DNA from 2 places in the Paenibacillus paludis genome. Region 1 is predicted to be linked to the other one. Evidence: riboswitches for the same ligand, from Rfam matches in the RefSeq annotation. Region 1 holds a riboswitch; the other holds the start of a gene.
The links. Region 1 has a riboswitch for S-adenosylmethionine ahead of metA (homoserine O-acetyltransferase MetA). Riboswitches for the same ligand answer to the same signal wherever they lie in the genome.
Positions count from the first base shown of each region.

Region 1 (12,122 bases):
TATGTGCGGTCTGCATGACATCCATCCATTCGCGCCAGGAGCCTTTCAGCCGGCTGATCTTGCGGCGGGTACGGTCGTCAAGAATTTCCGCTCCACCGCCTGGCAGCGAATCTAGTCCTGCGGCATGAATCTCCCGCACTACCTCTTCCAGAGAAAGGCCGGACACTTCCTTCATCTTCATAATCTCCGCCGGGGAGAAGGAATGCATCGTAATTTCCGGGAAACGCTGCTTAATGCCACGCAGCAAATCCGTATAGTAGCTGAACGGCAGATTCGGATTCGTGCCGCCCTGCATGAGAATTTCCGTGCCGTTTACGGCTATGGTTTCGGCAATTTTTTGATAGATGGTCTCATCCGGAAGCACATAGCCCTCCTCGGATCCGGGTCTGCGGTAAAATGCGCAGAAACGGCAGTATACATCACACACATTAGTGTAGTTAATATTGCGGCCGATCACGAATGTGGCCAGCGGGTCCGGGTGCCAGCGTTTCATAATAATATCTGCGGCAGCGCCCATTTTCTCAATTTCGTTGCTCTCGAACAACCGGATAGTGTCCTCCAATTGAAGACGTTCGCCCTTCAGCGTCTTATCCAGAATAAGATCTATCGCACTCATCGTTCGCAGCCTCCTCTTAAGCCCATTTAGTATGATGGATGAATTAAATTTGTATAACATTTGAATAAGCTCGTTTCTTCATCGTATCACAATCCGGGCGGCTTGAGAAACTTTTTGCGTACACGCGATTCCTCAGCCGAGGCAAAATCCTCCCTCAAAGTAGGGCATGGACTTCGCAGCTTCATCTGGAAGTTTGCTGGGGGCTGGGGCTCCTAAGGTGTTCAATCTCTAAATCCGCCATTTAGCGGGCATACGGTGAATTCAAACGCACTTTTACCGCTCATGCCGCTGCATTGCCCACATACGCCAAATTCAGATGCACTTTTACCGCTCATTCCACATTTTTTTACATTATTTACTTCTGCATACAATAAAACAGCAGCGCCATAAAGCGGCGCTGCTGCCTGTATCCTTTATCATTTGCCTGCGAGAACCTGGTCCAGATCAGTGATAGGGTCTTCGAACGACTCGCTTTCCGGTCGATTTCCCCGCCGAAATGAAGCAGTTGGACAGCGGATTTTAACGATTTTTCATTCTCGCTCATCCCTGTTGTTTCCCTTAATTCGCAGCTTCCTCAAGCTCGATCCGCGCTGCTTCCAGCGCCTGGCCGAGATCGCTCTTCAGATCATTCACATGCTCTATTCCGACGGAGAAGCGCAGTAGGCGGTCATCCACGCCTACGGCATCGCGAATTTCGACCGGAATGTCGGCATGGGTCTGCACCGCCGGATAGGTCATCAGCGACTCGACACCGCCCAGGCTTTCGGCGAAGGCGATCAGGCGGATATGGCGGAGCAGCGGCTCCACATATCTGGCGTCTTTTACCTTGAAGGAGAAGATCCCGGTGTTGCCGGAGGACTGGCGGTTCTGAATCTCGTAGCCCGGGTGATCAGGCAACCCCGGATGGAATACCTCTGCAATAGCCGGGTGCTCCAGCAGATAATGAGCCAATTCCAGCGCATTGCTCTCATGCCGCTCCATACGCAGGGCCAGCGTCTTCATGCCTTTCATCAGCTGGTAGCTGTCATTTGGTGCAAGCACTGCACCCAGAGAGTTATGCAGAATGGCCATTTCTGCCGACAGCTCGGTGCCCTTGGTAACGATAAGACCCGCAAGGACATCGTTATGGCCACCCAGATATTTGGTGGCACTGTGGACAATAATATCCGCGCCGAGCTCCAGCGGACGCTGGAAGAACGGGGTAAGCAGCGTATTGTCTACGATTGTGAGCAGCCCATGGCGGCGGGCCCACGTACACACGGCTGATACATCCGTAATCATCATCAGCGGATTGGTCGGGGTTTCAATAAATACAGCCTTCGTATTCGGAAGGCGTGCCGCTTCCAGCGCATCAAGATCGTTTGTATCCACATAGGAGGCGGTGATCCCGTACTTGGACAGAATCCGCTCCAGCAGCCGGTATGTGCCCCCGTACAGATCCAGCGAGACCACCAGATGGTCACCATGCCCGAACAGCGCAAACACTGTGGTCAGCGCAGCCATCCCGGAGCTGCAGGCAAAACCGGCGTCCCCGGATTCCAGCTCCGCAGCCGCCTCTTCCAGCACGGAGCGGGTTGGGCTTTTGGTGCGGCTGTAGTCAAAACCTGTGCTTTGTCCGAGTCTAGGGTGGCGGAATGCCGTTGCATTATAAATCGGATAATTTACTGCCCCTGTACCGGGATCTTCCTGTGAACCAATTTGCGCCAGTCTGCTTTCAATCCTAAGTTTCTCGTCCATCTGTAAGCCTCCTAAATGTGGTGTAATCATTTCTATATGGTGTGATGTGGTGTAATCATTTCTATATGGTGTGAAGCAGCCAACGTCTTCTCTTTTAAATAATCGGACCAATATCGTAAGGGGTCTCCTGGTATACATAGTAATTGAGCCAATTGGCAAACAATAAGTTGGCATGGGCCCGCCAGACGGCCGGCGGTGTGCGCTGCGGATCATCCTTAGGATAGTAATGCTTCGGCAGTGCGACATCCATCCCCTTGGCTGCATCCCGGTCATACTCCCATTTGAGGGAAAAAGGATCATATTCAGAATGACCGGTAACGAAAACCTGTCTGCCGTCATGTGTCGCTACCAGATAAATTCCGGCTTCCTCCGATTCGGCCAGAATCTGCAGATCCGGATTAGCGAGGATATCCTCACGGGAAATGTCTGTATGGCGGGAATGTGGAACATGGAACACTTCGTCAAATCCGCGCAGCAGCTTGACGTTATTATGGCTCAGGGTGTGCGGGAAAACTCCGAAGCATTTCTCATCCAAGCTAACCTTGCGCACTCCAAAGTGGTGATACAATCCTGCCTGGGCAGCCCAACAGATATGCATGGTCGAAGTAACGTTGTGTTTGCTCCATTCGAAGATTTCTTTCAGCTCTTCCCAGTAGTTCACATCCTCGAACTCCATCTGTTCTACCGGGGCGCCGGTAACAATTAATCCATCCAGACGGCGGTGGCTGATTTCGTCAAAGGTTTTATAAAAGCTCTTCAAGTGCTCTGCCGAAGTATTCTTGGAGGTATGGGAGCTGGGATGCAGCAGAATCACATCAACCTGAAGCGGCGAGTTTCCGATTAGGCGCAGCAGCTGTGTTTCCGTCGTTTCCTTAGTCGGCATTAAATTCAGAATAGCGATTCTCAAGGGGCGGATGTCCTGGTGGAAGGCCTGGCTTTCATCCATTACAAAGATATTCTCCCCGGATAATACCTCTTTGGCCGGCAAGCTGTCGGGAATTTTAATTGGCATTGTTGTGTCCACTCCTTAACTGAATTTGAGTGCCGCTAATACGGCTTGTGTTTAAAATACAACCAAAAAAGACCTTTCTCGGGCGAGAAAGGTCATAGATTTGCAGTCATATGCGCCTCTCTCATCTGCCAGAGAACTTCTGCCGGGATTCAAATATCCCCTGCAAAGCTTCCGCAAGAATTAGCACCGTGCGTTCACACGCCGGTTGCCGGGTTTCATCGGGCTAGTCCCTCCACCTGCTCTTGATAAGATTTAGCTGTATTCAGTTAGAAAAATCTAAAATGTCAAACGTTGTTTTTCTTAAAATTCACTTTAAATCATGAACCTCCTTTTCGTCAAGTCCATACAATGCTAAAGAGCCCCTGAAAGTGAAAAGAATTTTGCTTGAAAGAGGCATACCCCGGCGTTATACTAGACAAGTGTTTCATACCATAAATGACGAAAAGAAGAGGTGAGAGAAGAATGGAAGGCGACCCGGGTGCGCAGTTAAGCGTGCAAAGTGAGCTACCACACAGGATTAACATCAGCTTGCCGGCGGCGGGAGCAGTTCTTCTTCATGCTCTCGAAACGTCATTTGGCCTGATTCATTGATTGTACCACCGGCCAAGCTGATCTTTTTCTCTGTGCTTTAATTAGCATATCCCTGGAGAAGACCGGGGACAGAAGGAGTGAATCAGATGAAAATCCGGCTGGTGAACGCAGGGGTTTTTACAACTATTGAGGATATTGAAGAAACACTGACAGCCCCTACAGAGGGCTTCTACTGGATTGATGCGGATGTTGAGGATTTGGAGCTGCTTCAGCCCCTATACAATCTGCATGACCTGGCCGTTGAGGATTGCCTCAGCGAAGAGGAGCAGCGCCCGAAGATTGAAATTTATGAAAGCCATTATTTTATAGTTGTCAACAGTATCCGTTTTGATGACGAGGAGATTTTCCTCCGTGCACTGAACGTGTTTCTCGGCAGACATTACATTATTACCGTCACCAAACAAAAGATCCATGAGCTGCGTGTGCTGAAACCCATCCTGTGGGAGCAGGAGGTCAGCGAGCCGGACCGCTTCCTGTACCATCTGATCGACACTGTCGTGGATAACTATTTCTCCGTCGGCGACCGGATTGAAGTGCGGATTGAGAAGCTGGAAGAGGATATTCTTATGCATACCAAGAAATCGCATCTTAGCGAGATTATCGGTCTGCGCAGCGAAATTCTCTGGCTGAAGAAGATGCTTGGGCCGCAGAAAGAGGTTATCAACACCCTAAATAAAAAAGACCTCCGCCTGATTGATGACCAGCTGCAGAAGTATTTTAGCGACATTTATGAAAATGCGGTCAAAATCTCTGAAACCTTCGAGACCTACCGCGATCTTATGGGCAACTTGCGCGAGGCGTACCAATCGAGTATTGCCAACCGTGCCAACGAAATTATGAGAGTATTTACAGCCATTACAACGATATTCATGCCGCTGACCGTAATTACCGGGATCTACGGGATGAACTTTGACAATATTCCCGAGACCCATTCAGAGTACGGCTACTATGGCGTTATTGCCGTTATGGTGACGCTCGGCTGCGGGATGCTGTTTGTTTTCCGCAAAAAGGATTGGCTATGAACAACAACGGACGAATACGCTAGGCGAAGGCACCGGTACCGCAAGGGAATGGAAGCCTTCGTCTTTTTGTTCAAAAGAAGCTGAATAGCATCTATTCTAATCTTCGTTAAGCATTGCCCATTGCTGAAATATTTTTAGTATCTCTTCTAAATTGTTCACTCCTCCTCTTCCCTGGAAAATATTATCGCTTACCTTGCCGTATACCCAGTCGACATCCGACCTGTCAATATTCAGCAGTTCAAAACCTTTATCCTCCAGTTCGGTTCCCCCCAGAAAAATGTCAACAGACCACCCGGGATTATCAAGTGTCGTGATGCTGACAACCCGGCTGTGTTCCCAATCTCCGTCACATTGCCGTGAATACCACACTTCAAGCCATTGTAAAACATTCATGTATACAGCTCCAATCCAGAATATGTTCAGCGGCAATCCGCAAATCCCCTTTGATCATCTGCCTAAAGGTTAATGTTCATTACCCTGTTTGCATATTTTGTAATACAAATCGAAAAAAAACCTAAGCGGAACTCTCTCCTGCAAGGGGAAAATCCCGCTTAGCTACAATTCTTTCGCTTAGGCAACTCCATTTCGCCCCGGCATCGAAAGCCTTATTCTAAAACCCCGTAGCCATCTCCACTCCGCTCTCCGTACCGCGCCGGAAACGGATCCGGATCAGCCGCAGCCGTTCATAATACATATCCAGCCCTTCGGCAGGTGAAAATTCCTCTCCGTACGTTTTATACAGCACAGGCTTCAGGAAGGAATCCCCCAACAGTTCATAAGCGGTCCATATACTGTCCTGCTCGTTTGGTGAAATTCCCTGTAGTTCCAGCTCAATCAGCTTCTCCACGGAATATCCGTCCTTCTCCAGTTCTTCTACCGCTTCGAGCACTTCACGGCGGCTAACCCCGCTCGTCGTTTTGAGCTGGTCCATTCCCAGGCCGTTTTCAATCCCCTGGAGCACTATGCGCCGCAGCCGCAACCGTTCCAGCTGTTTCTTGTACTTAAGCTCTTTCTGCTTATAAAGCCATGAGCTGAAAGCTTCCTCTTCAACAGCCTCGTTGACCCAGCTCAGCGGATAACTGTGATCACGCGAAGCTCCCGAAGTGATGTTCAGCCATTCGGCCCCGTATTGCGAAGCCTTTCCCTCGCCGACCCCCGGGATTTGCAGCAGTTCCTCCGGCGTGCGGGGAAGAAATGCGCTGAGCATCCGCAGCAGACGGTTGCTGGCCAGAATATAAGGCGCTTTGCGCTCACTGGATGCCCTGCCCCTGCGCCAGGCGCAGAGCTCCTCATAGATGGCTTCGTTAGCGTGCTGTTCGCTGTAATGCTGCAGCTTGAGCTGCTCCTGATTACGGCTGTTCAGACCCTCTTCTTCATGGAATACGCCGTCGATTAACGGACGGTAGCCGTCCCCCATCTTTACCGCCAGCTCATGCCTGTATACACATAACATCTCATTCCATGAGCCGCCCTCATACCAAATATTGTCGCTCAGCTCCTCGGCTCCGGAAAAATCGCGCCAGCCCACACTCCAACTGCCTTCTTCCTCGCCAATCCATAGCTGGGCAAACGCTTCCTGGTCCGCCCCTGACATTCTCGACAACCGGTTCATAAATACGATCTGCATCCCGATCCCTACCTTCCTCGTCTTACAGCAAGCATGATCGCGTCAACGCCGGAGCTTCCAATCTATAGAGCACGACTGCTATATAGACCCCTTGAACGCACAAAAAGCACCTCTCTCACGCTGAACGTGAAAGAGGTGCTCCCTCTTAAATGCTATACTGTTAAATCCTAGGATACCATAGATTGCCGAACAGTCAATCTCTTTTTGTGTTAGGCTCTGTCCAATGCCATTTTGGCTAATCCAAGCGCTCCGGACAGTCCGGCATTGTCTCCAAGCTGTGGTGAAACAACATAGTTGCTGATGCCTTCATTCAGCGCAGGATGCTGCACATAACCCCCCAGCAACTCTTGCAGCTTGGCATGGATTAACGGGAACAGCTGACTTTGCTTCATGACACCGCCGCCCATAACGATCTTCTGCGGAGACAGAATAAGCACATAATTCATTAGTGCATGCGCCAGATAATGGGCCTCCATGGCCCAAGCCGGGTGATCCGCAGGCAGTTCGCCTGCCGGCTGGCCCCAACGGCTGCCGATCGCCGGACCTGCGGCCAGGCCTTCTAGGCAATCCCCATGATAAGGGCAAAAGCCTGCAAAGTTGTCCTCCGGATGGCGCGGCACGAGAATATGCCCCATTTCAGGATGGGATAAGCCGTGAATCAGCTCACCGCCGACCACTGCCCCGGCCCCGATGCCTGTGCCAACGGTAATATAAAGACAGCTGTTCAGCCCCTGAGCCGCGCCCCATTTGTATTCACCCAACGCTGCTCCATTCACATCCGTATCAAAACCGATCGGCACATTGAATTGTCCGCCTACGGCTCCTACCAAATTATATTGTCCCCAGTGAGGTTTCGGAGTCGTCGTAATATATCCATACGTAGGGCTTCCCAGCACCGGATCAATGGGTCCAAATGAGCCGATGCCGATGGCGTCGACTTGTTTATTGCCAAAATAATCGATCACGAGTCCCATCGTCTCTTCGGGCGTTGTCGTTGGAAAGCTGACCCGGTCGATTATCGTCCCGTCCTCATTCCCCACTCCGCATACAAACTTCGTTCCCCCTGCTTCAATCGCTCCCAACAATTTCACTGCAGTGTTCCCCCTTCTCCATGAACGGCTGGCCGTTAACCGGCTCTACCGGTAGTTATACAATATTGAAGCGCTCTCTTGCCTTTATTATACGTGGGTTGCAGGGTTATGACAAGCGGTTGACATACTTCTGTTTTCCGAAAAAAAGGACATTACACGCTATCCCCTGTTTAACCGGAGCAGCTGTTTTGTCCTTTGTCATAGCTGGTAAATATCTGGCTTACTTACGTTTATGATAGGCCCGGCATGCTGCGACAAACCGTGCGGCGGCCGGCAGATAAGAAGCCAGATGAATATGGGCATAAGCTGCCATCACATTGCCGCTTACATAACCTTCCTGCTGGCTGCCGCCCCTCCCTTTGCTCTCATACGCAAAGGTCCTCGGCTCTCCATGGTCATAACTCATGACGGAGTAATGAAATTCATGTCCGCGCAGCGTCTCTCCCTGCTGCAGCAGCAGGCAGTCCCGGATCGCGGTAACTTCCCGGTAACCAAGCGCCGCACGACGCTCCTGCATAACCGTATGGGCCGGAATAATCCCGGCCATCTCATGCAAGTTCCCGCTGCGGTCGGTCAGACTGCGGGCCAGTACCATATAGCCGCCACATTCGGCATAGAGCGGCATTCCGCCCGCCGCAGCTGACCGGATGCCGTTCAGGAAAGCCTTGTTCCCCGCGATCACAGAAGCGAACTCTTCGGGAAACCCGCCGCCGATATAGATGCCGTCCACATCCGGCGGAATGCCCTCGCCGCGCAGCGGGCTGAATTCAGCCAGTCTTGCACCGGCTCGAACCAACAGCTCCAGATTGTCGGTGTAATAGAAATTAAATGCCGCATCACGGGCAACGGCAAGAACCGGGCGGTAGTCGGCTGGTTCAAGGGACGGAGGGATGGGGTGAACCGGCCTGGAGCTAGCTGATGCGAGTGACGGAGCGATGGGAAAATGGCTACTTGGAGATACGGCTGGGGATACGGCTGGGAATATCGCAGCGGATTTGCTAGCGATTACCGGTTGGTCTGGCCGCTCGGAAGCCGCTGCCCGTTCACTTTCCACACCCCGGGAAAGGTGCAAATCGGGAGCAGGATTAGTTGGTAATCCTGTTTCCGCGATGCCTGCCGGTTGATCTTCACGCAGGCATCCGGACGCCGCCACCGGGTAGTCTTCAGCTGGCGACCCGCCCTGTGGAGGGTCACCAAACAGGGAGATCTCTGCCAGCGGGATCTCCGGTAAGAGGAGCGGATGCCGCAGCGGGGGCGCTGCTCCGGCAAGCTGCAGCAGCGCCGAGAGGTCGGTGCCCTCCGCCAGCAGATCGGCGGCACGGTCGAACAAGGGCTCCAGCTCCCCCCGCTCAACGGCGGGCAGCAGGCCCAAATGCCGCTCCGGAATGTCGAGCCCGCTATCCCGCAGCAGCCAGCCCAGCACGGGAATTCCACAGGCAGCTTCAATCGCCGCCTTCACCGTCTGGTAATGACTGGCGCTGCCGCAGCGGTTCACGATAACTGCGGCAATACGTACGCGCGGCTCCAGCTGCTGGAAGCCCAGTACTATTGCCGCCGCACTGCGGCCCATGCTGCGGACATCGAGCACCAGCAAAACCGGACTTTCTGTCAGGATGGCAATCTCGGCGGTTGAGCCGGTTAGCCCTGTCGCTTCTTTGCCGTCATACAGCCCCATGACCCCTTCGATCACCGAAAGATCCGCTTCCGCTGAGGAGCGCAGAAAGTACTCCAGCAAATACTCGCCTGAGGTCATCCATGAATCAAGATTCCGCGGTGAACGTCCGGTGACAGCGGCATGATAGGCCGGATCAATGTAATCCGGGCCGCATTTGAAGCCCTGTACATTCAGTCCCTGCCGGGCAAACGCCCGCATCAGCCCAAGTGTTACAGTCGTTTTGCCCGAACCGCTGCCTGTACCGGCTACAAGGATGCGGGCACGCCGCTGCAACGGAAGCCCGTCTCCTTCCCACTCATACATCTGCATTTGCCTCCCCTCTGTCAAAAATAACCCTGGCCACGGCAATCGTCACATTGCCGCTTTTTTTCTTGGACAAGAGCAAGTCCTTCGCACCGGAAGACAAAAGGGCTGCAGGCTCGCAAACACCATAGGCTCCGGTCGCCTTGAATACAATCTCCGACGGCTGGTCCAGCGGCACCGTATTCAGCTGCTCCGGCGGATACAAAGCCAGCTCCCAGCCGTGCTTGGCGCACAAAGCGAGCAGTCCGGCTTCATCGCCTTTGATCCCGGCAGTGGCCGCATTCCGCACGCTTAGGAGGGACAGCCCCAGCTGTGCCAAGGTTTCCGTCACCACGGCTTCCAGCTCCGCCGCCGAAGTGCCGCGGTTGCAGCCCAGACCGAGCACCAGGCTGCGCGGACGGTACACTACGGTCCGTTCCGGCAAAGCCGCCGCTTCCGGCGCTTTCAGCAGCCTGTCGGTTACAACAATTGCCGCGCTGAAGGAAGCCGCGCGCATTTCAGCCATATCCCCGCAGAGCTGCACATGCTCGGGCAATGCCGCTCCGGGGTGCAGCCAGCCGCACTCCCCGTGTTCCTGCAGGAAGGCTACCCGCTCGCCGTTCACCAAGGCGGCGCTCACCGCCTTCATGTGGGTGAAGCTCTCCGGCCGCCAGCCGAATTCATGGCCGAGCAAATCCACCGTGAACGTCCCCTGAACATCCGAGGCGGTCGTGATCACCGGATGGCTGCCCAGCAGCCCGGCAATCTGCAGTGTCAGCCTGTTGGCCCCGCCTAAATGGCCAGAGAGCATGCTGATTACATGCTCTCCGCGTTCGTCAATCACGATGACGGCGGGGTCGGTTTTTTTATCCTGCAGTAAAGGCGCAGCTAATCTTACCGCTGCGCCAAGCGAGAAGAAAAGAATCAAAGCCTCATAACGTCGGAATAGAACCGGCAGGAGCTCTTTTAGCGGCTCAGCAAATATCCGGCGTTCCCCCGGTAGCTCTTCAAGCTCCCCGCTGTACTTGGCGTAGCAGAACACTTCGGTACTGCCCAGTTGCTCCCCCAGCGTCAGCGCAAGCTTAATGCCGTTACGTGTAATGGCGACAGCCGCATATTTCTTATCCATGATTGCCGGTCCCTTCCCGGCAGCCGTGGGTAAACGTCTTGTCGTACAGCTTTGAGCGGTGAGCATCGCGGTCGACCAGCCCGGGATCCAGTGCCCAGCCGGCCAGAATCATCGCATGCATCGTAATGCCCGCTTCACGAAGGTCAGCCTCCAGTCTCTCTACCGTTGTCCGCAGAATCTGCTGATCCGGCCAGGTGGCCCGTTTGACCACAGCCACAGGCGTGTCCGGACTCCATCCGGCGGCGAGGAATTCCTCCGCCGCATGTCCGGCCAGTGAAGCGCTGAGGAACAGTGCCACCGTGCAGTGATGGCTGGCCAGACGGCGCAACTGCTCGCGCTCGGGCACGGGCGTGCGTCCTTCGGCACGGGTCAGAATGACCGTCTGCGTCAGCTCCGGCACCGTCAGCTCCGCGCCAAGCGCCGCCGCTGAGGCAAAAACAGAGCTGACACCCGGCACGATCTCATAGCCGACGCCGCACAGCTTCAGCAGCGACATCTGCTCCAGGATCGCACCATACATCGAGGGATCGCCTGTGTGCACACGTGCTACGCTTTTGCCGGCCTGTACCGCTTCTGCCATCAGCTCCACCTGTCGCTCCAGATCCATCCCTGAGCTTTGCAGCACCTTAGCACCGGGCTTCGCGCTGGAGATCAGCTCTTCACTGACCAGCGAATCGGCGTACAATACGAGATCGGCCGAGCGCAGAATACGGCTGCCCTTAACGGTAATCAGCTCAGGATCGCCGGGTCCTGCCCCGACGATGTAGACCTTAGGTTCCAGCTGTACTTCCGTCATTTGCTCACCACCATCAGACTCAAATACTCCAGATCCGAGCCGCGCAGCTCGCGGGCATCCCGCCAGACGGTCTCATAGGGAGAAGTCACCTTGGTGACAACGGACGCTTTTCCTCCAAGACCCAGTTCATCCAGCACCTCCAGCACCAGATCAAGCACCTTCGCCACCTTAAGGAACACTACAGTATCATGATGCAGCAGTGCTTCCTTCAGCGCCTCGCGGTCATCGGTAGCCGGAATAATACCCACCCGCTGATCGCCGTCGGCAAGCGGCTGTTCGAGTGCTGCAGCGGCACCCAGCACCGAAGAAATTCCGGGAACCGATACAATCGGTACAACGGGATGCTGCTCTTGCATTAAACGGGCCAGATGAATAAAGGTGCTGTACAGATTGGGGTCACCCTCCGTCACAAAAGCAACATCATTGCCAAGGCGCAGCTCATTCCAGCACAGCTCCACAGTCCAGCGCCACCCGTTCTCCAGCTGCACAGGGTCTTTGGTCATCGGAAACACAAGTCCCAGCATGACCTTTTCGTCCTCATTCA
Region 1 is NZ_JBGJZP010000015.1:85,694-97,815, forward strand. Features, by position in the region: gene mqnC (cyclic dehypoxanthinyl futalosine synthase) at 1-616, opposite strand, end outside; gene ACAN56_RS24440 (hypothetical protein) at 972-1,160, opposite strand; gene ACAN56_RS24445 (aminotransferase class I/II-fold pyridoxal phosphate-dependent enzyme) at 1,175-2,353, opposite strand; gene metA (homoserine O-acetyltransferase MetA) at 2,448-3,365, opposite strand; SAM riboswitch class I at 3,484-3,617, opposite strand; gene corA (magnesium/cobalt transporter CorA) at 4,043-4,978, shown strand; gene ACAN56_RS24460 (immunity 53 family protein) at 5,075-5,371, opposite strand; gene ACAN56_RS24465 (HRDC domain-containing protein) at 5,589-6,605, opposite strand; gene ACAN56_RS24470 (ROK family protein) at 6,815-7,696, opposite strand; gene ACAN56_RS24475 (cobyrinic acid a,c-diamide synthase CobB) at 7,917-9,674, opposite strand; gene ACAN56_RS24480 (cobalt-precorrin 5A hydrolase) at 9,667-10,782, opposite strand; gene cobM (precorrin-4 C(11)-methyltransferase) at 10,775-11,578, opposite strand; gene cobI (precorrin-2 C(20)-methyltransferase) at 11,575-12,122, opposite strand, start outside.

Region 2 (12,122 bases), on a different contig from region 1:
GGATCTTTGCGATTTCCCCAAGCTGCTGGAAACGGTACTGGAGCGTTTCGATCCGCAAACTGATCTGGTTGTGCTGAATAATACGGCTCAAGATACCTCGGATTATACCGGACACAAGCTGAACCGCGGCAGTAAAGGCGTAATGATGGGCATCGGATCCCCGGTTCGGGTGCTTCCCCGTACCTATAATGAGGGAGTGCTTCCCGGAATTACCGGCGTTGTTCCTTATTGCGGAGGATGTTTAACGGTATCGGGTGCATCCTATATAGACGACCCTGAGCTTCCGCTGAGACTGATCGCCGAACTGCGCCAGAACGAAACGGAATGGCCGCTTGTCATACTGGTGGATCACGCCGCTGAAACCGCTCAGACGCAAACCTCCTTTCTGTGGACTGTGTTCACCCGGTTTAATCCGGCGAGCGATATTTACGCAGAATCCAAGGTTAACCGCCATCACATTGGCTATAAGCTGCCAATTGTTATCGACGCCCGCATGAAGCCTGATTATCCGGATGAGCTGGAACAGTGCGGGGATATTGTGAAGGTGGTCGACCAAAACTGGAAGAACTATTTCCCGATGCTCACAAAACTAAGTTAATGCTTCCGAAATTAGTTTTGTACGAAGAAGAATCAGGAAGAATTGCTCACAAAACTAAGCGAATGCTTCCGAAGCGAGTTTTGTACGAAGTAGATTCAGGATGTAATGCTTACAAAACTTTAAGGAGGACAAAACATGCTGCGGATATTACTGGGAGAACCGCCGCGCGAGAACGGCGGTGTACTGGCTGAAGCCATGGATAACATGGCGAAGCTTGCAGCGATGCTGCGCAAGGAAATGAACGCGCATGAGGACCACGACCATGAATACCGCAAGCTGGAGATATGGACGCGCGGGCTGATTTCCTCCCTGGACGAGTTGGAGCAAAGCTGGTTCGCGGCAGCCTTTTACCGGAAATTGGTTGTTGCCGGTTATATGGATGATATGACGGTGATCGAGCAGGGCGATTATGCCCGTTATGTTTATTTTTATAAAAACGGCTTTATTCGTGTCTTCTCACTGCTGGACAAGCTTGGAACTGTATTGAACAGTCTGTATAATCTCAACACGACCAAGGTCAAAGCCCATTTCTCATATTTCACCGTGCTGCGGCAATTTCAATTGCTCAAAGCGCATGCGTCGCTGGCGGAAGAACTGGAGAATATCAAGAACTCTTACCGGGAGCCGCTGCAGAATCTGCGCAAACGCCGCAACGCCGAAATTCATTATATGAATGCGGAAATGCAGGATGATCTCTGGCAAAGACATCAAGGTCTGCATGATAAAATTCAGCTTGAAGATTTGGACAGTCATCTGGAGGATTTGAAGCAGTGCCTTGAGATGGTGTGCAAATCTTTAAGCGCTTCGTTCCGTTACAGCAATGAACAGTGGCGTAAAAACGCGGCAGCCTTGAAAGCAGGGGACGGCTCCAAGTAAAACTTTCCCTTTGACAAAAAACCTGAAAATTACTATACTTAGGCATGCATTCGTTTCTCACAGAGAACGGCAACTAATTTCATATCATAATCTTATCGAGAGCGGCGGAGGGATAGGCCCGATGAAGCCCGGCAACCGATTTGTGTAATACGCGTCAACCCGCGTTTTAGATGAATGTCATGGTGCTAATTCCTACAATACCGCGCGGTTTGCGGTCTTTGGCAGATGAGAAGGCATTGTTAATAAACGCACAGGGCCTCTTGCGATCTGCAATCGATCGTAAGAGGTCTTTTTGATGTTATAGAAATAGAAATAAAGAGAGGGGGGACAGCAATTGATAGAGCTAAAAGGTTTAACCAAGGTCTACGGAAAAGGCAGCAAGGCCGCTACAGCGCTCTGGGATCTGAACCTGTCCATCAAAAAAGGTGAGGTTTTTGGAGTAATCGGCCATTCTGGAGCGGGAAAAAGCACCCTAATTCGCTGCATTAACCTGCTGGAGCGTCCGACAGAGGGTGAGGTATGGGTGAACGGTGTGGATCTGACGGCGCTGAATCAGAGGCAATTGCAGGTGCAGCGGCGTAAAATCGGAATGATTTTTCAGCATTTCAATTTGCTCACTTCGGCTACAGTATACGATAATATCGCTTTTCCGCTGCGGCTGATGGGCACTCCGGGAAAAGAAATTGACCATAAAGTGAAGGAACTGATAACACTGGTTGGTCTCGAACAACATCTGAACAAATATCCTGCCCAGCTGTCCGGTGGACAGAAGCAGCGGGTGGGCGTGGCCCGTGCCTTGGCTAGTGATCCCGATGTGCTGCTATGCGACGAAGCGACCTCGGCGCTGGATCCGCAGACAACGGATTCCATCCTGCGTCTGCTGCTCGATATCAACAAGCGATTTAATCTGACGATTGTGCTGATTACGCATGAAATGCATGTCATACAGAGCATCTGTGACCGGGTCGCAGTCATTCATGGCGGCGGTATTATCGAGCAGGGGGATGTCGCAGAGGTATTCCTGAAGCCCAAGCATGAAGTAACCAAGGAGTTTATCCGTAGTGAAACTCAGCAGGACGGGCCTCTTCGGGCGGCCATTGATGCAGTGAACGGTGATTTCGGCAAGGCCGTCAAGATTACCTTTTTGGGACAAAAAACGTACGAGTCTACCTTGTCCCATGTGGCCCGCGGCACCGGGGTCAACTTTGCGATTTTACAGGGGACAATCTCCACAATTAAAGATGTGCCTTATGGCCAGCTGATTGTCCGTTTTGAAGGGTCTCCTGAAGCGGTTGAAGCCACAATCGCCGAGTTAACGGCGCAGGGGCTTGATGTGGAGGTGATTTCATAGTGGGCGGCTTGAATTTTAATACGATTAATTGGGAAGAAATGCTTGATGCTACAGTGGCTACACTAAAAATGTTGGCATTTTCCGGAATATTCACAATTATTCTTGGTTTACCACTCGGAATTGTGTTATATTTATGGGGAAGATCAAATAACATTGTTATCAGGGTTATTTACTCGGTATTATCACTACTTGTAAACATCCTGCGTTCCGTTCCATTTCTCATTCTAATGGTAGCATTGATTCCTTTCAGCAAGTCGATTATGGGGACTTCGATAGGTGTGCTCGGTACGATTCCGGCGCTGGTCATCGGTGCGGCTCCGTTTTTTGCCAGACTGGTGGAGACGGCACTGCGTGAGGTTGACCGGGGCGTGATTGAAGCAGCACAAGGAATGGGAGCTTCTACAGGGCAGATCGTTATGCGTGTACTTTTGCCCGAGGCTCGTCCAGGCTTGCTTGCTGGAGTGACCATCACTCTCGTTACGCTCGTTTCCTACACCGCGATGTCGGGGATGATCGGCGGCGGCGGTCTTGGTGACCTGGCAATCCGCTACGGTTATTACCGGTATGAGAAAGAAGTTATGATTATCTCCGTAGTGCTGATGGTTATACTAGTTCAGCTGCTGCAAATGGCCGGAGACCGGCTGGTTAGATTTTTTACCCGGAAATAAGGTACGTCCATATATAGCCTTATTCATACATTTATTAAAGGGGGATTTACAGATGAAGAAAGTACTGCTCACATTTTTCAGCTTGACCTTGGTATTGGTGCTGGCTGCTTGCGGCAACAATAACAATACCAATAACGTGGCCAATTCCGCCGCAACGAATGCACCAACAACAGATGCTTCTGCAGAGCCAACGACCGAACCGGCTGCAGAACCTGTAACCCTCGTGGTCGGCGCATCTCCTGTGCCGCATGCTGAAATTCTCAAGGCTATCGCTCCGCTGCTTGAAGCACAAGGCATCAAGCTGGAGATCAAAGAATTTACAGACTATATCCTGCCGAACACACAGCTTGCCGAAAAGGCACTGGATGCGAACTTCTTCCAGCACAAGCCTTACCTTGATGACCAGAACAAAAAGAACGGCTCGGATCTGGTATCGGTAACTGCTGTTCACGTTGAACCCTTCGGCGCTTATTCCAAAAAAATCAAATCGATTGATGAACTGGCTGACGGCGCGAAAGTAGCCATTCCGAACGATGCCACCAACGGTGGACGCGCACTGATCCTGCTGGCCAAAAACGGCCTGATCACCTTGAAAGACGACACTAATATCACTTCCACCAAAGCGGATATTACCGAAAACAAAAAGAACCTTGAGATCATTGAATTGGATGCAGCAATGCTGCCACGCCAGCTTGATGAAGTCGATATTGCTCTGATCAACACCAACTTTGCACTTGAAGCCGGCCTTGTTCCAACCAAAGATGCATTGTTCATTGAAGGAGCAGATTCCCCTTACGCCAACCTGCTGGTATCGCGTCCTGATAACAAGGATTCCGATGCTATCCAGAAGCTGGCTGCAGCTCTGAACTCTGCGGAAGCTAAAGCATTTATCGAAGAGAAATACGAAGGTGCGATTATCCCTGCATTTTAAGCTGCTGCCTTAGCTGACTTAACAGAATTACAACGACGGAAAACCCCGCATGCCAGAAATAGGCATGCGGGGTTTTTAGCACTCCGGTTGTTGCGAAATGTGAAATCCTCTATAATACATATAACAAGTGGAAACGGCTTCGCCGTAGTGTGAAGCCTATAAATTCTTATAGTTCAAAAAAATCCCGGGTCTTCTTCTCAGAAGATCCGGGATCGGTATCAAACGGGATTAGAATACTTGAACAACTTCTTCTACGCCTTCTACTTCTTCAAGGAGGGCGCGTTCGATCCCGGCTTTCAACGTGATCGTGGAGCTGGGGCAACTGCCGCAGGCACCCATAAGCTTCAACTTAACAATGCCGTCTTCAACATCGATCAGTTCGACGTCACCGCCATCGCGCTGCAGGAACGGACGAAGTTTATCGAGCACTTCCAGTACTTCATCATACATGGTGGTGCTTTGTACATTCTCACTCATTTCTCAATCACTCCTTTCGTAAGTTCATTATAGTACAAAAAGTTAAAAAATAAAATGGTTAGTGCAGAATAGGGAGAGCATCATGAGACCAATTATTGAATTTTGTGCCAGTAATATTGGCCATGGCACGGAACCGCTGAAAAAAAAGCTGGAACAAAATCCGGAATACGATGTCATTGAATACGGTTGTCTGAACAACTGCGGCGAGTGCTACCTGCAGCCATTCGCCATGGTTGACGGCGAAATTATTGAAGCAGCTTCTCCGGAGGAACTGGAAGCAGCCATCGAGGCCGCAATTAAGGAACAGGAAGCATGGGACAATCTGGAACTGGACTAGCCAAGGGCTAGTCCTATCCTTGGCCTACCTTAACTTAACCCAAAGGCCGTTTGGACATCCACAGTACGCCGCTTTTCAGCAGACGGGGGACACGTCCCATGACGGAGCGGCGGCCCATCAGCCCGAAACCGGCATGTTTGCCCAGGGAACCAAGCGTTCCCTTTAGCTTGATCGCATGGAGCTTCGGCGTTTCGCCACGCCACAGCGCCTGAAGGACATGTGCTACCTGTTCCCCTTGCGCTCCGGCTGCCTGAGCACTTGGAGCGAACGGAAGGCTGGCGCAGTCACCGAGCACGTACACTTCCGGATAATCCGCTATATTGTAATATTGGTCCAGCATGATCCGGCCACTGCGGTCTTTCGCTACTTCGAGCTGCTGGACTACCCGGACCGGCTGGATTCCGGCGGTCCATACAGTAACATCAGCAGGAATAGCCTGGGTGCCATTATAGATGGCATCCTTTTCTACATGAGATACGGAAATTTTGCCCAGTGTTTCGACATGGTGTTCGCTGAACCATTCTTCCACATACTTGGACAGCTTCGCCGGAAAAGCCGACAGCACGCGTTCCCCGCGATCCAGTATAGAAATATTCAGGTCAGGACGGCTTTCACGCAGCTCTGCGGCAATTTCCACTCCGCTTAATCCCCCGCCTACAATATTAACTGTTCCATAAGGCTTCACATCATTCAGCCGCCGATACGTTTCCCGCGTTTCCGAGAAGCTCTGGATACTGCAGGTATATTGCTCTGCTCCTTGAATGCCATGATAATTATCTGTACAGCCGAGAGCGATCGCCAGGATATCATAGGAAACCGGCTCGCCGGTCTCCATGAATATCATTCTGCTCTCCAGATCAATGGAGCCTACTTCACCATATCTGACGGTCAGACGCGGATGCACGGGAAACTGGATGCGTAAATGGTAATCGTTCACCGTCCCTGCAGCAAGCGCATAATACTCTGTCTTGATTCCCTGATAAGGCATCCGGTCGATTAGGACGATCTCCATATCATGAGGGAGATGGTTGTTGAGCAGTTCTTGGATAAGGGCAAGGCCGCCGTAGCCGCCACCCAGGACGAGTAGTGTTCTCATGCAGACCGATCTTCCTTTCGAGTAGTGCTCAAATATGGTTTTTGCAGCAGCGAAGGATAATTCCGGCTAACTCAGTCGTTTAATTATTCGTAAACCTTGATTTCATTGTAGAAGGTATCCCGTTCAACCGGAATCCGTCCGGCGCCTTTTACGAGCCAGATCAATTCTTCGCGTGTCAGACCTTCAGGAGTTAAAGCACCTGCGGCGTGACTGATCCGTTCTTTTAAGATCGTGCCATGCACGTCGGAAGCTCCAAAGCTTAGGGCAACCTGAGTCAGCTGCGCGCCAATATTAATGAAGTAAGCTTTAATATGGTCAATATTATCCAGCATCAAACGGCTGATCGCAATTGTCTTAAGATCTTCGTACGCGGAGTTGCGGCGCATAATCCCGGCGTTTTTGTTCTTGGGCTGCATGGACAACGGGATAAATACCATAAATCCGTTCGTTTCATCCTGCAGCTCGCGGATTTGCAGCATATGGCGGATGCGGTCCTCGTGGGATTCGATGGAGCCGTAGAGCATGGTGGTGTGCGTCTTCATGCCCATCTGATGGGCAACCCGGTGCACTTCCAGATACTCTTCGACGTTTGCTTTATCAACGCGCATTTTTTTACGGTATTGATCAGAGAGAATTTCAGCTCCGCCTCCGGTAAGCGATTGGAGTCCGGCTGCGCGCAGCTGCTCCAGTACTTCACGGATGCTGAGTCCGCTGATCCGGGTGAAAAAGTCAATTTCCGCCGCAGTATAGGCTTTTAAGGTAACTTCAGGAAACCGCTCATGCAGAGCTTTCAGCGAATCAACGTAATATTGGAAGGGCACCTTATCATTATGGCCGCCGACAATATGGAATTCGCGTACGCCGGGATGAATATGCTGTTCGACATATTGCACCATTTCCTGACCGGAAAGGGTATAAGCGCCTTCTTCTCCGTCATCCTTGCGGAAATTGCAGAATGCACAGTGGGATTCGCAAACATTGGTGAAATAAAGGCTCATATTTTCGATAAAATATACCTTGTTTCCATTCTTGCGCTGGTTGACTTCATTAGCCAGCTGGCCGATCGTGAGCAAATCGTTGCTCTCATATAAATAAACGCCGTCTTCCAAATTTAATCGTTCTCCGCCGCGAACCTTTTCGATAATGTTCGCCATTCTGGCGTCTGTGTGGGGTGTGATAAGAGTAGACATATGATTTCCTCCTGAAGGTTTGGCGAGGTGAATGCACCCGCAGAATCGTAACCGAAAATTGCTAAAACACGTGATGTCCAGCGTAAAAAATGGAGGCTTTGATGGCCTCCGTGACAATTTTCCGAATTTTTACGTATATCGCTTCCCCTATTATAAACCTCTCTCCAAGGGTGAGCAACCGCTGAGACTTGAAGTATAGAGCGGATAAATCGTATCCAAAGCAGCAGATATGACTTGAGGGCATGGGAAGAGTGGGGTATACTTAATTTAATATAGAAAATTACTTTTGGCCGGAAGGCTGTCATAGCATAAGAAGCAGATAGGCTAACAAACTTTCAGGAGGTTGAGATCATGATTACAATTAGTGAAACAGCGGCAGAACAACTCAAGACAATGCTGGCTGAGCAGGAGCTGCCCAACATGTTCCTTCGCCTTGGCGTAACACCGGGGGGCTGCAGCGGGTTCTCCTACGCCATGGGCTTTGACGATAACGAGAGCGAGCAGGATGTCTACCTGGATGTCGCTGATCTCAAGGTAGTTGTAAGTAAAGACGACATCCGTTATCTCAACGGTCTTGAGATTGACTTCGAAGAATCCGGCATGACCGGCGGGTTCACCATTAATAACCCGAATGCCACCGCCACCTGCGGCTGCGGTTCCTCCTTCCGTACGAAGGACGATGCCGGCAAGCCTGCAGCTGAGCCTTGCTGAATGGGAAGGGCCGTTTAGTGTCAAAGATACTGAAAGAGGCGTTAATATACGCTTTGATATTTATAACTATTCCAACAGTAATCAATCTTATCTTCACACCGGAAGATGTTGCAGGCCTTTTTGATTACGGCTTTTGGGTAGGCACAGGACTTTTCCTGACAGCTTTTTTTATTGTTTTTGTACTGGTTTTCTTGGTGCTTTTGCTAAAACGTACTTTTCGCAAATCTCCAGAGAAACGTTTGTAACACCCTTCATGACGTGCAGAATGAGACTTCAAGGTTAATCGCCTTGGAGTCTTTTTGTATTTCCAATATTTAGTGTGCCTGATATACTGGAGCATAAATGAACCATACGGCACATTACTATTGATATTAAGGAAGTGATCTGAATTGATCATTGAAACACAACGGCTGATGATCAGGGAGTTTTCGCCCGGGGATTTTGCAGCGGTTCACAGCTACGCATCGGACCCAAGGGTAGTAGAGCATATGATGTGGGGGCCCAATACGGAAGAGGAAACAAGAGCCTATCTTCATTTAACAATCAGCCAGCAGCATCAGGAACCGCGTAAAGTTTTTGAATTTGCAGTGGTTCTGAAAGAGACCAATCAGCTGATTGGCGGCTGCGGAATCTATACGCCTGAGCAGGGCCAGGGAGAGATAGGTTATTGCTTTAATTCCCGGTATTGGGGGCAGTAAGAAAGGAGCGGCCACATGGAGCGATGGGAATACAAAACAATTAAATTTAAGACCGGCGGATTTTGGGGCGGCAGAGTTGATAATTCGGAATTTCAGGAGGAGCTGAATTTTTATGGTAAGGAGGGCTGGGAGCTTGTATCCTGTTTTGACACCAGCCAGGCGCAGGGGGCTTCCAAAGATGTCATTGTTGTCTTTAAAAGGAAGCTGATCGGGCCGTAAAGTACGGGAATAGGGAGGAACCCTCTTTTACAGCGATATTGCCTATTACCTGCCCGTCATAGCAATTGCTTCTATATAAGTTGAACTAAAGAACTACCTAGAGGCAAAAGCAGCGGAGGGGAATTTTGGAACTGGAGGAACGGTAGTGTCCGCCTTTGTCTTCGGATTTCTACCGCTAAATAGCGGTTAAAATCAAGAAATCCGAAGACAACAGCGGCCGGAAGTCCAAATATTCACCGCAGTTGCGTTCTATGCCGGCTTGGTAAGTCTAAAGTTCAACTTATATATATAAGTAGTTAATAGATCTCAGCGAATGAAGCTGTCCATCTGCACAAGCCATCCTCTCACTCCTTCATAGAGTATAGTATCTGCAATGAAGGAGTGAAACGATCGCCGCAATCAGGCCGGAAGGATAAACTTGAAGTTAATCATAAACACGATTAAAGCGGCGGCTCCCATGGAGAAGGCGATACAACTGGCGCCAAGCACTCTGCGGCGGTCTTTTATAAACTTGAAGCCGAGCGCGCAGACAAGGATGGTGGTACCCGCCAAGACAACAGACATACCAATCATAGCCACCCAATACAATACCTCGAACAATTGTGCCACTAAGGATCCCTCCTCTTACCGCAATAATACAATGAATTTTAAGATTATTCCAGTTAGTCTGCGGAGGCTCTACATCGAATCATTTCTATTGAATCGTCAAAATAACCGCGCTGTTGCCGTCGAAAAAATGATTGTCGGATGATGCGGATGAATATAGCGCAGTGCGGATAAAGTCCCAGGACATACGGCCCCGGAGCCATATGCCCTTTTTTGCTGTGAACGCCTTCTTACACGGACAATCATACAGGAAGGCGGGGCTGCTCCTGAGTAATGTATAGGGTAGGCTGGGAATGCGAAAGGAGCGGGATTAAAATGGCGGGAAGACAACTGGCCAGCAAATGGCTGAAGACCGAAGCGCTGCTTAGCGATGCGCGGGTTGCCGGTTACATTCCGAGAACAAGGGAATACAGTGCTGCCGGGCTGCTGAAAATGCTGAGAAGTTATGGGAATGTTGTGATTAAACCTGTCGTAGGCGGCGGGGGTTACGGAGTAATTAAAGTGTTTCTGGACGGGCGTGGATACGGCTTCACATATATGGACAAAACACGCGTGTACGGGGATTTCTCTTCCATGAGGCAGGCGCTCGAGCGTGTGAAGGTAAGACGGAAATATTTGATGCAGCAGGGCATCTCACTGGCCCGGATTGCCGGGCGCCCGATTGATTACCGGGTTAAGGTAGTAAAGAACGGAGCCCGTTGGGAGTTTCGCTCCATGGTGGGAAGATTAGCTCGTCCGGGGCTGTTCGTAACCAACCTATGCAAGGGCGGAACGATGATGAGCTGCCGTGAAGGGCTGAGAAAATCGTTGCCCCGTAACAGAACGGCCACCAAAAAAGCAGAGATGCGGCGACTAACCTTAGTATGTACAGAGCTGATGGAACGTCATTTTCCGGGAATAGGCGAGTTGGGATTTGATTATGCTATAGATAACTCCGGGAAAATCTGGATTCTGGAAGTAAATACAAGACCACAATAATTAAACACTATTTTAAGAATTGACGATAGTAATAGTAATAAGATAGAATAGCGTTTAGTTATGCCGCTTACGAGGTAATATGAGGTAATAAATGTTAAATATTTGAACATGACGAAAATATTTTTGCAGAATATTCTGTGGTTTGTTCCTGTGCATAACTATTATCCCCATATTCCACTGCGGAGCATGGGCCTTCGCAACCCTTACTCACATATTATGCACAGGATTTCCACAGCTGGCTGTGGATAATGAGAACGCTTGTTCGAAAAATGATAGTTTGCTATGATAGATTCAGATCCAAATAAAGGAAAGGTAGGTGAACGTTATGGTTGAATTGTCGGATGAGATGTTGTTGGACTCTTATCAGAGAGCTATAGAGCTCCAATTAGAGCATGATTTCATCGCTCTTTTACTCGCTGAAATTCGCAAACGGAACTTACACTCTCCAGTACATGCGGTTCTACATTAAAGATCATAGACTATTTCTGCAGCAGCTGCTTATCTTTAACCGCAAGCGGCACTAAATAGGGTATCTTTTCAAGTTGAAGTGGAATCAACCTGAAAGGATACCCTTTTATTGTGAAAGTATTGGCAGTTGGCTTAAAGCTTAAGATTGCTGCTATGTCCCGGTGAAAGCTTGGCTTCAGGGTCGATATATACCTTGGCATTGTTCACAGCGGTAGGCGCCTCGCCGAATCCTACAGCGATCAGCTTCAGCTTGCCCGGATAGGTGGTAATATCGCCGGCAGCGAAGATTCCCGGAATGCTTGTTTCCATATGCGAGTCAACAACGATGGAGTTGCTCTCAATGTTAATGCCCCATTCAGCGATAGGTCCAAGAGAAGAAACGAAGCCGAAATTGACGATTACGCTGTCGACTTCAATTTCCTGTGTTTCTTTGGTCTTAATATGGGACAAGGTGACCTTGGTAATAAATTCTTCACCATGCAGCTCTGTGATCTCCGAAGGGGTAATTACCTTCACCTTGGAGGCCATGAGATTCTCTACACTGTGCTCGTGGGCGCGGAATTTATCGCGGCGGTGAATCAGGGTTACCTGCTCGGCGATCGGTTCCAGCATAAGTGCCCAGTCCACTGCGGAATCCCCGCCGCCGCTGATCAGCACCTTCTTGCCTTTGAATGCATTCAAATCGTTTACAAAATAATGCAGATTGGCTTTCTCAAAACGCTGTGCATCTGCTACCTCCAGGCGACGCGGTTCAAACGCGCCTACGCCGGCGGTAATGATGACAGCCTTGCTATGGTATTCCGCTTTATCGGTAGTGACGACGAAATGGCGTTCGTCACGTTTCTCGACAGATACGACCTTTTCTTCCAAACAGATGTTAGACTGGAACAGGTCCATTTGCCGTGAAAGGTTGTCAAC
Region 2 is NZ_JBGJZP010000018.1:35,452-47,573, forward strand. Features, by position in the region: gene ACAN56_RS26540 (UbiD family decarboxylase) at 1-598, shown strand, start outside; gene ACAN56_RS26545 (Cthe_2314 family HEPN domain-containing protein) at 734-1,474, shown strand; SAM riboswitch class I at 1,564-1,706, shown strand; gene ACAN56_RS26550 (methionine ABC transporter ATP-binding protein) at 1,809-2,825, shown strand; gene ACAN56_RS26555 (methionine ABC transporter permease) at 2,864-3,493, shown strand; gene ACAN56_RS26560 (MetQ/NlpA family ABC transporter substrate-binding protein) at 3,546-4,424, shown strand; gene ACAN56_RS26565 (NifU family protein) at 4,653-4,901, opposite strand; gene ACAN56_RS26570 (YuzB family protein) at 4,984-5,238, shown strand; gene ACAN56_RS26575 (NAD(P)/FAD-dependent oxidoreductase) at 5,273-6,334, opposite strand; gene mqnE (aminofutalosine synthase MqnE) at 6,418-7,524, opposite strand; gene ACAN56_RS26585 (HesB/IscA family protein) at 7,876-8,235, shown strand; gene ACAN56_RS26590 (hypothetical protein) at 8,253-8,480, shown strand; gene ACAN56_RS26595 (GNAT family N-acetyltransferase) at 8,625-8,933, shown strand; gene ACAN56_RS26600 (DUF4177 domain-containing protein) at 8,949-9,152, shown strand; gene ACAN56_RS26605 (hypothetical protein) at 9,552-9,761, opposite strand; gene ACAN56_RS26610 (YheC/YheD family protein) at 10,074-10,736, shown strand; gene ACAN56_RS26615 (sporulation histidine kinase inhibitor Sda) at 11,062-11,205, shown strand; gene ACAN56_RS26620 (NAD(P)/FAD-dependent oxidoreductase) at 11,337-12,122, opposite strand, start outside.
Region 2: linked by a shared signal. The riboswitch ahead of ACAN56_RS26550 (methionine ABC transporter ATP-binding protein) and the one ahead of metA (homoserine O-acetyltransferase MetA) in region 1 are both predicted to bind S-adenosylmethionine.